Regions from separate parts of the Janthinobacterium sp. PAMC25594 genome, predicted to be linked through region 3. Evidence: predicted binding sites of a transcription regulator. Region 3 holds the regulator's gene; each other region holds the start of a gene.
What was found. Region 3 encodes LexA, which represses DNA repair genes until DNA is damaged. Its sites were predicted from a motif close to ACTGTATNNNNATACAGT; they were not measured.
Positions count from the first base shown of each region.

Region 1 (2,204 bases), 810 kb from region 3:
CCGCCGCCATTCGTGCCCAGCAGCTTGATCGATTCCTGCGAAGCGACGGGACCCATGGCGATCGTCTGCGTGGTTGCCACTTGCGCTTCCATCACGGGTTTGCCGGCCGTATCCAGCACTGGCTGGCCGTCGGCCGTCACTTTCGGCGTTTCATACGCCACGTGGTCGAGCAGGGTCACTTCCTTGTAAGCGGAAAAATTCTGGATCATGCCTTCGCCCATGAAGACGACGGACAGGGCCAGCGACAGCGGCAGCAGGATGTACAGCGTGGAACGCACCAGGTCGACCCAGAAATTGCCGATCGACTTGCCCGAGCGCGAGGCGAAACCGCGCACCAGCGCGAAGATCACGGCGATGCCGGTGGCCGCCGAAAAGAAGTTCTGGCATGCCATGCCCAGCATCTGGGTCAGGTAGCTCATGGTCTGCTCGCCGCCGTAGCCCTGCCAGTTGGTATTGGCGACGAAGCTGACGGTGGTATTGAACGAGGAATCGGGGCTGACGGCGCCCAGGCCCTGTGGATTGAGGGGCAAGAAGCCCTGCAGGCGCTGCAGGCCGTACACGAAAACGGCGCCCACCGTGTTAAACACGATCAGGGCGATGGCATAGCTTTTCCAGCCCATGGCCTTGTCGGCGGGCAGGCCGGACCAGCGGTACAGCAGGTTTTCCAGCTTTTGCAGCCAGCCCAGGCCGCGCACGGGGCCGTCGCCGGCCACCCTGGCCATATACAGGCCCAGCGGATAGCCGGCGGCCAGCAGTACGGCCAGGAAGGCCACCAGCAGCAATATCGATTGCGTCGTCATCACAGTTCCTCCGCCTTCAGCAGCGCCACCAGCAGGTACACGAGCAGGCCAGCCGAGACCACGGCGCCCAGCACATAAAACGCGTTCATTTGACGCTCCCTAATTTGTCGCAGGCGACGGCAAAGGCGGCCGCCACGACGAAAAAAACGGCAATCAAGCCGAGATACACGATATCCATTCCCACCCTCATTCAGGTTTGTTTTGATAGTGAGCAGATTAGCCAAAAGGGTCTAAAAAATTCGTAAAGACTGGGGAGGTGCTTGTAAACAAGATGTAAAAACGGCGGCTTTACCGCATAAAATCGTCCACAATGGGCGCCAAACCACGCGCACGGCGCACTGTTGTTGCCCTGGAGTAGCGCTATTGCTCGCTGGACAAGATAGAATGCGCGAGCGTCCGCACAAGGACGCCAAGCCTGCCGCACTGCCCTCTGCCAGTGACGCTGGACGGAATATACTGTATATTCATACAGTTATCGCCGCCGTTGTCACTGCGCCCCGCAGTGCCCTGGCCTGGCGTTCCAACCACTGTCTTTACTTAGCTTGAACACGTATGGCCACTAAAAAACCAGCATCCGACTACAGCGAATCATCCATCCGTGTCCTGAAAGGACTGGAACCCGTCAAGCAGCGCCCGGGGATGTACACCCGCACTGAAAATCCGCTGCACATCATTCAGGAAGTGATCGACAATGCCTCCGATGAGGCGCTGGGCGGTCATTGCACGCATATCGCCGTCACGCAAAATACGGATGGCAGCATCACCGTCGAAGACAATGGCCGCGGCATTCCCGTCGGCATCCACCCGGAAGAAGGCGTACCGACGGTGGAGATCGTGTTTACAAGGCTGCACGCGGGCGGCAAGTTCGACAAGGGTTCGGGCGGCGCCTACGCGTTCTCGGGCGGCTTGCACGGCGTCGGCGTGTCCGTCACCAATGCGCTGTCGACGCGCCTGGAAATCACCGTCTGGCGCAAGGAAAGCGACGGCAACGGCTTGCATCACATGGTGTTTGCGAATGGCGACGTGATCGAGCCATTGAGTTCCCGCCCCGCCCCGCGCGACGGGAAAAAATCCGGCACGCGCGTCACCGCCTGGCCCGACGCGAAATATTTTGATTCGCCGAATATCTCGCAAACGGAACTGCAACGCCTGCTGCGCTCGAAAGCCGTGCTGCTGCCCGGCGTCACCGTCACCTTGACCAACGCGAAGACGGGCGATACGCAGACCTGGCAGTACGCGGAAGGCTTGCGCGGCTACCTGACCGAAACGCTGGCGCAGGTATCGAATGGCGAAACCCTGATTCCCCTGTTCGAAGGCGCGCAGTACGCTGGCCCGGATTCGGAAGGCTTTGCCGAAGGCGAAGGCGCGGCCTGGGTGGTGGCGTGGACGGAAGAAGGCGCCATC
Region 1 covers NZ_CP080377.1:4,820,123-4,822,326, reverse strand. Annotated here, with positions in the region: gene kdpA (potassium-transporting ATPase subunit KdpA) at 1-800, opposite strand, end outside; gene kdpF (K(+)-transporting ATPase subunit F) at 800-889, opposite strand; gene KY494_RS21620 (DNA topoisomerase IV subunit B) at 1,353-2,204, shown strand, end outside.
Region 1: the regulator LexA is predicted to act here: its motif matches at 1,256-1,273, upstream of KY494_RS21620 (DNA topoisomerase IV subunit B).

Region 2 (2,204 bases), 140 kb from region 3:
CGGTAGCTGATCACCACGGCCGCCAGCGCGGCCCGCTCGCGGCCGTATTTGCCGTAGATATATTGGATGACCTCTTCGCGCCGCTGGTGCTCGAAATCGACGTCGATGTCGGGCGGCTCGTTGCGCTCGCGCGACATGAAGCGCCCGACCAGACAATTGCCCCGTGCCGGGTCCACTTCCGTGATGTGCAGGCAATAACAGACGGCCGAATTGGCGGCCGAGCCCCTGCCCTGGCACAAGATGTTTTGCGAACGGGCAAAGCGCACGATGTCGTACACGGTCAGAAAGTACGCTTCATACGACAACTCGGCGATCAGCTCCAGCTCCTGCTCGATCTGCTGCTGCACGTTGGCCGAAATACCCAGCGGAAAGCGCATGCGCGCGCCCGCATACGTTTCCTCGCGCAGATAGGTCGCCGGCGTGTGGCCGTGCGGCACCAGCTCGTCGGGATAGTCATAGCGCAAGCTGTCGAGCGAGAACGTGCACAGGCCCGCGATGCGTACAGTCTCCGCCAGCGCTTGCGGCGGATACACATTGGCCAGGCGCAAGCGTGCGCGCAGATGCTGCTCCGCATTTTGCGCCAGCGCATAGCCGCACTCGCCCACGGGTTTACCCACGCGTATCGCGCACAAGGTGTCGAGCAAGGGCTTGCGTGAACGCACGTGCATGCACACATGGCCGACGGCCACCACGGGCAAGCCCAGCGCCTGCCCCGCGTCCTGCACGGCACTGCGGTGCGCGTCGTCCTGTGCCCGCTGCAACAGGCTCAGGCCGATCCAGCTGCGCTCGCTGCCAAAGGTGGACGCCATCCACTCTCCCTGCGCGCGCACGCTTTCCGGCGAGGCCGGATAGCTGGGCAGCAAGATCATCAGGCAGCCGGGCAGCCCCCGCAAATGGGCAAACTGCGCCGATGGCGCGGCGAAATCATCGGGCGTCAGCAGATAACGCCCCTTGGCCGCCCGCGTGCGCGCCATGGTGATCAGTTCCGACAAGTTGCCGTATCCATCGATATCGCGCACCAGCGCCAGCAAGGACAGCGCCGGACTGTCGTCGGCCTGCGTCAAATGAAAATGCGCGCCGATAATCAGGGGAAAACCGGCCCGCTTGGCCACCGCATGGGCACGCACGACGCCGGCCAGCGAACACTCGTCGGTGATGGCCAGCGCCTTGTAACCGAGCTGGACAGAGCGCGCCACCAGCTCTTCCGCATGCGAGGCGCCATGCAGGAAGCTGAAATTACTCAGGCAATACAACTCAGCATACTCGGGTAAGACTGCGCCCCACATGATCTACCTCAATACTGTATATAAACACAGTATAATATACTCATCCTGAGTCAAGTAGCCGGTTCCAGTCGGATAGTGTTCATTTTGAAGGGCGCACGGAGCGTCTGCCGGCCAGCGCGGGGCTTTGGCCTGTCGCATGACGGACCACATTGATAGTCCGGCAAATCAATTAACAACTATGCGAAACTCCGTCGCTGTGGCTACGGGGCGAACTTGATTTCGCTCCCGTTTCAATTCCACGATGCCGTAATTGGACATTGTTTTCAAGGTGCGTGACAGGTTGCTCGGTTTGCGGCCCGTTATTTCAGCCAATGCAGAAATGGATTCCGGTTGCGTTTCCAGAATCACGTGCAACAACGCCCGGTTTTCGTCGCTCAGGACTTCCGCCAGCGATTTGATCGAAGTGAACCAGACCTTGGGCTCATCCGCCTTCGGTTTATATATGCCGCGAGCGATGGCGAGCACGCGTTCGCGGATTTTCTCTTGCGGCATGATGCCAATAAAAATCGGTTTCATTGCTTTTTTACCTCCAGCAAAACGCGGTCCACGTCAGCAAAGAAATCATTGATGAGATGCTGCGCATCCTTGAATTCGTATGGCACTCCCTGATCTGACGGATGCCGGTGTTTATGGTCAAAAGCCACGATACGTCCCGCATATTTGAATTTCTTTGGCGGCTTTACCATGTGCGCATTGTCGTAACCGAGGATGCGTTTGCCATACGGTTCGTGCAGCGTCAGCGAGTAGCGTATGCCGTGAGGAATCTCATCCGACACTTCCGTCCGCCTGGCTTCTATCTTGATCCAATAACCGCCATCCTGGTCGAGGATGGAGCCATCCAGGTCCAGCAATGTATCAATGGCAGGATCGATCCGCATGCGGGAAGTATATCATCTGTTGATATGTCATTTCCACGAA
Region 2 covers NZ_CP080377.1:5,488,296-5,490,499, reverse strand. Annotated here, with positions in the region: gene KY494_RS24680 (error-prone DNA polymerase) at 1-1,286, opposite strand, end outside; gene KY494_RS24675 (transcriptional regulator) at 1,452-1,802, opposite strand; gene KY494_RS24670 (DUF6516 family protein) at 1,799-2,164, opposite strand.
Region 2: the regulator LexA is predicted to act here: its motif matches at 1,300-1,317, upstream of KY494_RS24680 (error-prone DNA polymerase).

Region 3 (2,204 bases):
AAGGGTTTTGCTGTTTGCGTTTTTCTTTAAGCTTGAGCTTATTTTTGTCGAACTTTTTACCGAATGCCATGTCAGGCTCCTGTATCTAAAATGCGCTAGTCAGAATTGACTGCACTAAAATCAATGATGTGAAACACCAAACTCTTGCTGTTGCGGCTCTTCCTGGCCAGGAAACCCGTGAACTGATACACCCCACCCAAGCTTGCCTGGCTGAACCGGCCTGAGATTTCGCCAGCGGCTAGCGCGGCAACATCAAACTCGGTCAAACGGGCAATTCCTGCTTCCATCTGCTGCGAACTGTGTTGCAATACTGCATTCACAATCGGCAGCCCTGCCGGGGTATAGCGCAATATTTCGCGCTCGGCAATGATGGCGGTAACTTGTAGCTGGTTCAGCGCACGATCCTGGTCAAGAATTAAGCTGCGGCTGCGACTGGAGCGGCTGCTGGTGCTTCGGTGCGGTGGCTTTTGGCCGCGTCTTCGCGTTGTACCGATTTCATCATCGGCGAAGGAGCTGTTTCAGCTTTCTTCATTTTAACGGTCAGGTGACGCAACACGGCATCATTGAATTTGAATGCTGTTTCCAACTCGACCAGGGTCTCGTTGTCGCATTCGATGTTCAGGCAGATGTAGTGTGCTTTAGGCAGCTTTTGGATCGAGTAAGCCATTTGACGGCGACCCCAATCTTCCACGCGGTGAACCGAACCGCCGCGGGTGGTTACGCTGGCTTTGTAGCGTTCGATCATCGCGGGCACTTGCTCGCTTTGGTCCGGATGGACGATAAAGACTATTTCATAATGACGCATGCAAACTCCTTCAGGTCGGATTAATAATCGCCCACCCCGGCGTCAAGACGGGTGTGGGAAGGTCAGCCGAAGATTATAACCGCCTTTTGCAAACGTTTCAATCATTCCTTCAACAAGCGGCCCGCGCACGGGGCAGGTCAGGCGTTTTTTCCTGCCCATTCCGGTATTTCGCACGAAATTCGCGCAAATGACGGAAATCCCCTTGCATAGTGGGCGATACTGTACAAAAATACAGACTGTTCATATAGACAGCATTTTAGTATGCACCCACCGCTCATGATCAAGCTGACAGCACGACAAGAACAAATCCTGAACCTGATCAAGGACGCGATTGAAAACACGGGTTTTCCTCCCACCCGTGCCGAAATCGCCAATGAACTGGGTTTCAAATCGGCCAATGCGGCCGAAGAGCATTTGCAGGCCCTGGCCCGCAAGGGCGCGATCGAGATTTCGCCCGGCACCTCGCGCGGCATCCGCCTGATCGGCGCGGCGGCCGAAGCGCAGGCATCGAAAGTGCCGGCGGCGCTGCTGATGTCGCTGCCCCTGATCGGCCGGGTGGCGGCAGGCTCGCCCATCCTGGCACAGGAAAACCTGGAGGCAAGCTACAACGTCGACCCGGCCCTGTTCTCGGCCAAGCCCGACTTCCTGCTGAAGGTGCGCGGCTGGTCCATGCGCGACGCCGGTATCATGGATGGCGACTTATTGGCCGTGAAGAAGGTCGACAGCGCCAAGAATGGCCAGATCGTCGTCGCCCGCATCGGCGACGAAGTCACCGTCAAGCGCTACAAGAAGACGGGTTCCGTCATCGAACTGCTGCCGGAAAACCCCGACTTCAAGGTCATCACCGTGTCGCCGGAAGATGAGTTTGCCCTGGAAGGTTTAGCGGTAGGCTTGATGCGCAGCTGGCATTAAGTTTTACGCGCAAAAAAAGGGCCGCGACAGCATGACTGTCGCGGCCCTTTTCATTTATCCGGATACTTATACATCGAGTGCCTGGCGGAAATCCTCAAGCAGATCCGCCTCATCCTCGATGCCCACGGACACGCGGATCAGGGACTCTGCGATGCCCATGCTGGCACGGCGCTCCGCACCCATCTCGTAGAAGATCGTGTGGGCGACGGGAATGACCAGGGTGCGCGTGTCACCAAGGTTGCTTGCCGGAATCGCCAGATTCAAACGATTGAGGAAATCGAAGCAATCGATGCCCTCTTTTAATTCAAAGCTGAACAGCGAGCCATAGCTGCGGAACAAGTCCTTCGCCAGCGCGTGCTGCGGGTGCGACGCCAAGCCCGGGTAATGCACTGCCGCCACGCGCGGGTCGGCGGCAAGCATCGTGGCCAGCGCCAGGGCGTTGGAACAGGTGCGGTCCATGCGCAAGGCCATGGTTTCCGCGCCGACG
Region 3 covers NZ_CP080377.1:5,632,276-5,634,479, reverse strand. Annotated here, with positions in the region: gene rpsR (30S ribosomal protein S18) at 1-70, opposite strand, end outside; gene priB (primosomal replication protein N) at 96-395, opposite strand; gene rpsF (30S ribosomal protein S6) at 416-805, opposite strand; gene lexA (transcriptional repressor LexA) at 1,082-1,717, shown strand; gene KY494_RS25225 (cystathionine gamma-synthase family protein) at 1,784-2,204, opposite strand, start outside.

Region 4 (2,204 bases), 1.0 Mb from region 3:
TTGTCTTTCATTCCACGATCAGACCACCCAAACACAATCGCCGCCCGGCGCAACAGCGCGGGACGGCGATCATGGTCCTACCTTGCGGCAAGCCATGCGTAGGTCGGATTAGGCCCCTTGGGCCGTAATCCGACAACATTGTTGACGTCTGTGGTGTTGTCGGATTACGCGCGGCTTTGCCGCGCTAATCCGACCTACTCTGGCTTGGCTTCCGCCTTGGCAGCCTTGTCGGCGGCTTTATCGGCTTTATCGGCTTTTTCCGGCTTTTCAGCAGCCAGCGGCGGCAGTTCACGCACGCCCAGCGAAGCGCGGACCTTGTTTTCGATCTCGCGGGCCAGCGCCGGACGCTCTTGCAGGAAGGCGCGGGCGTTGTCCTTGCCCTGGCCGATGCGTTCGCCGTTGTAGCTGTACCACGAACCGGATTTTTCGACGATCTTGGCATCCGAGCCCAGGTCCAGGATTTCGCCTTCGCGCGAGGTGCCGGCGCCGTACAGGATGTCGAAGTGCGCTTCCTTGAACGGTGGCGCGATCTTGTTCTTGACGACCTTGACCTTGGTTTCGTTGCCGATCACTTCATCGCCGGACTTGATCGAGCCGGTGCGGCGGATGTCCAGACGCACGGAAGCGTAGAATTTCAGCGCATTGCCGCCGGTGGTGGTTTCCGGACTGCCGAACATCACGCCGATCTTCATGCGGATCTGGTTGATGAAGATGACCAGGGTATTCGTGCGGTTGATGGAACCGGTCAATTTACGCAGGGCTTGCGACATCAGGCGCGCTTGCAAGCCTGGCAGGGAATCGCCCATGTCGCCTTCGATCTCGGCGCGAGGCGTCAGTGCGGCCACGGAGTCGATGACGACCAGGTCGACGCTGCCCGAACGCACGAGGGCGTCGCAGATTTCCAGCGCCTGCTCGCCCGTATCCGGTTGCGAGATCAGCAATTCGTGCAGGTTCACACCCAGCTTTTGCGCGTAGCCGACGTCGAGCGCGTGCTCGGCATCGATAAAGGCGCACGTGCCGCCCAGTTTTTGCATTTCAGCAATGGTTTGCAGGGTCAGCGTGGTTTTACCCGACGATTCAGGACCGTAGATTTCCACCACGCGGCCGCGCGGCAAGCCGCCCACGCCCAGCGCGATATCGAGGCCGAGCGAACCGGTCGACACGACTTGCACTTCTTCGATCACCGCGCTGGCATCCATGCGCATGACCGAACCTTTGCCAAACTGCTTCTCGATCTGCGCCAGTGCGGCGGCGAGCGCCTTGGCTTTTTCCGATGCGGGTACTACAGCTTTTTTATCGTCCATATGTTCTTTCAGCCGTTCTACAGTTGCGGACTCAGTGGAATCCGGCAGCCTGCGATAGCGCCAGTGGGTTAAATTCTTTACACAGACAGTACTGTATAAAAAAACAGTGATCAATGCAAGCGGAACGTGGATTTGTTTTGAAACAGATCAATACAAGCCTGGTTTTTCACAAAAACTATCCACCTTGCGGAAAATGAAACACAATACACACTTCAGATGTCCTGATGTTGCAAGCATAGGAAGTGCACCATGCGTATTTTACTTGCCGAAGATGACAGCGTGCTGGCCGATGGCCTGACCCGCTCGCTGCGCCAGTCCGGTTATGCAATCGACTACGTCAAGACCGGCCAGGAGGCCGATACGGCCCTGTCCACCCAGGAATTCGACCTGCTGATCCTCGACCTGGGCCTGCCGAAGATGTCCGGCCTGGAGGTGCTGCGCCGCCTGCGCGCGCGCGCCTCGCTGCTGCCGGTGCTGATCCTGACGGCCGCCGATTCCATCGAACAACGCGTAAATGGCCTCGACCTCGGTGCCGATGATTATATGGCCAAGCCGTTCGCCCTGTCGGAACTGGAGGCAAGAGTGCGCGCCCTGACGCGCCGCGGCGCCGGCGGCGGCGCCACCGTCATCAAGCACGGCCCCCTCAGCTACGACCAGGTGGGGCGCAGCGCCTACATCAACGACCAGATGCTCGACCTGTCGGCACGCGAACTGGGCTTGCTGGAAATCCTGCTGGGTCGCACCGGCCGCCTCGTCTCGAAAGAGCAGCTGGTCGACCACCTGTGCGAATGGGGCGAAGAAGTGTCGAACAACGCCATCGAGGTGTATGTGCACCGCCTGCGCAAGAAGATCGAGGTGGGCGGCGTGCGCATCGCCACCGTGCGCGGCCTCGGCTATTGC
Region 4 covers NZ_CP080377.1:4,614,755-4,616,958, reverse strand. Annotated here, with positions in the region: gene recA (recombinase RecA) at 195-1,304, opposite strand; gene KY494_RS20675 (response regulator transcription factor) at 1,554-2,204, shown strand, end outside.
Region 4: the regulator LexA is predicted to act here: its motif matches at 1,395-1,412, upstream of recA (recombinase RecA).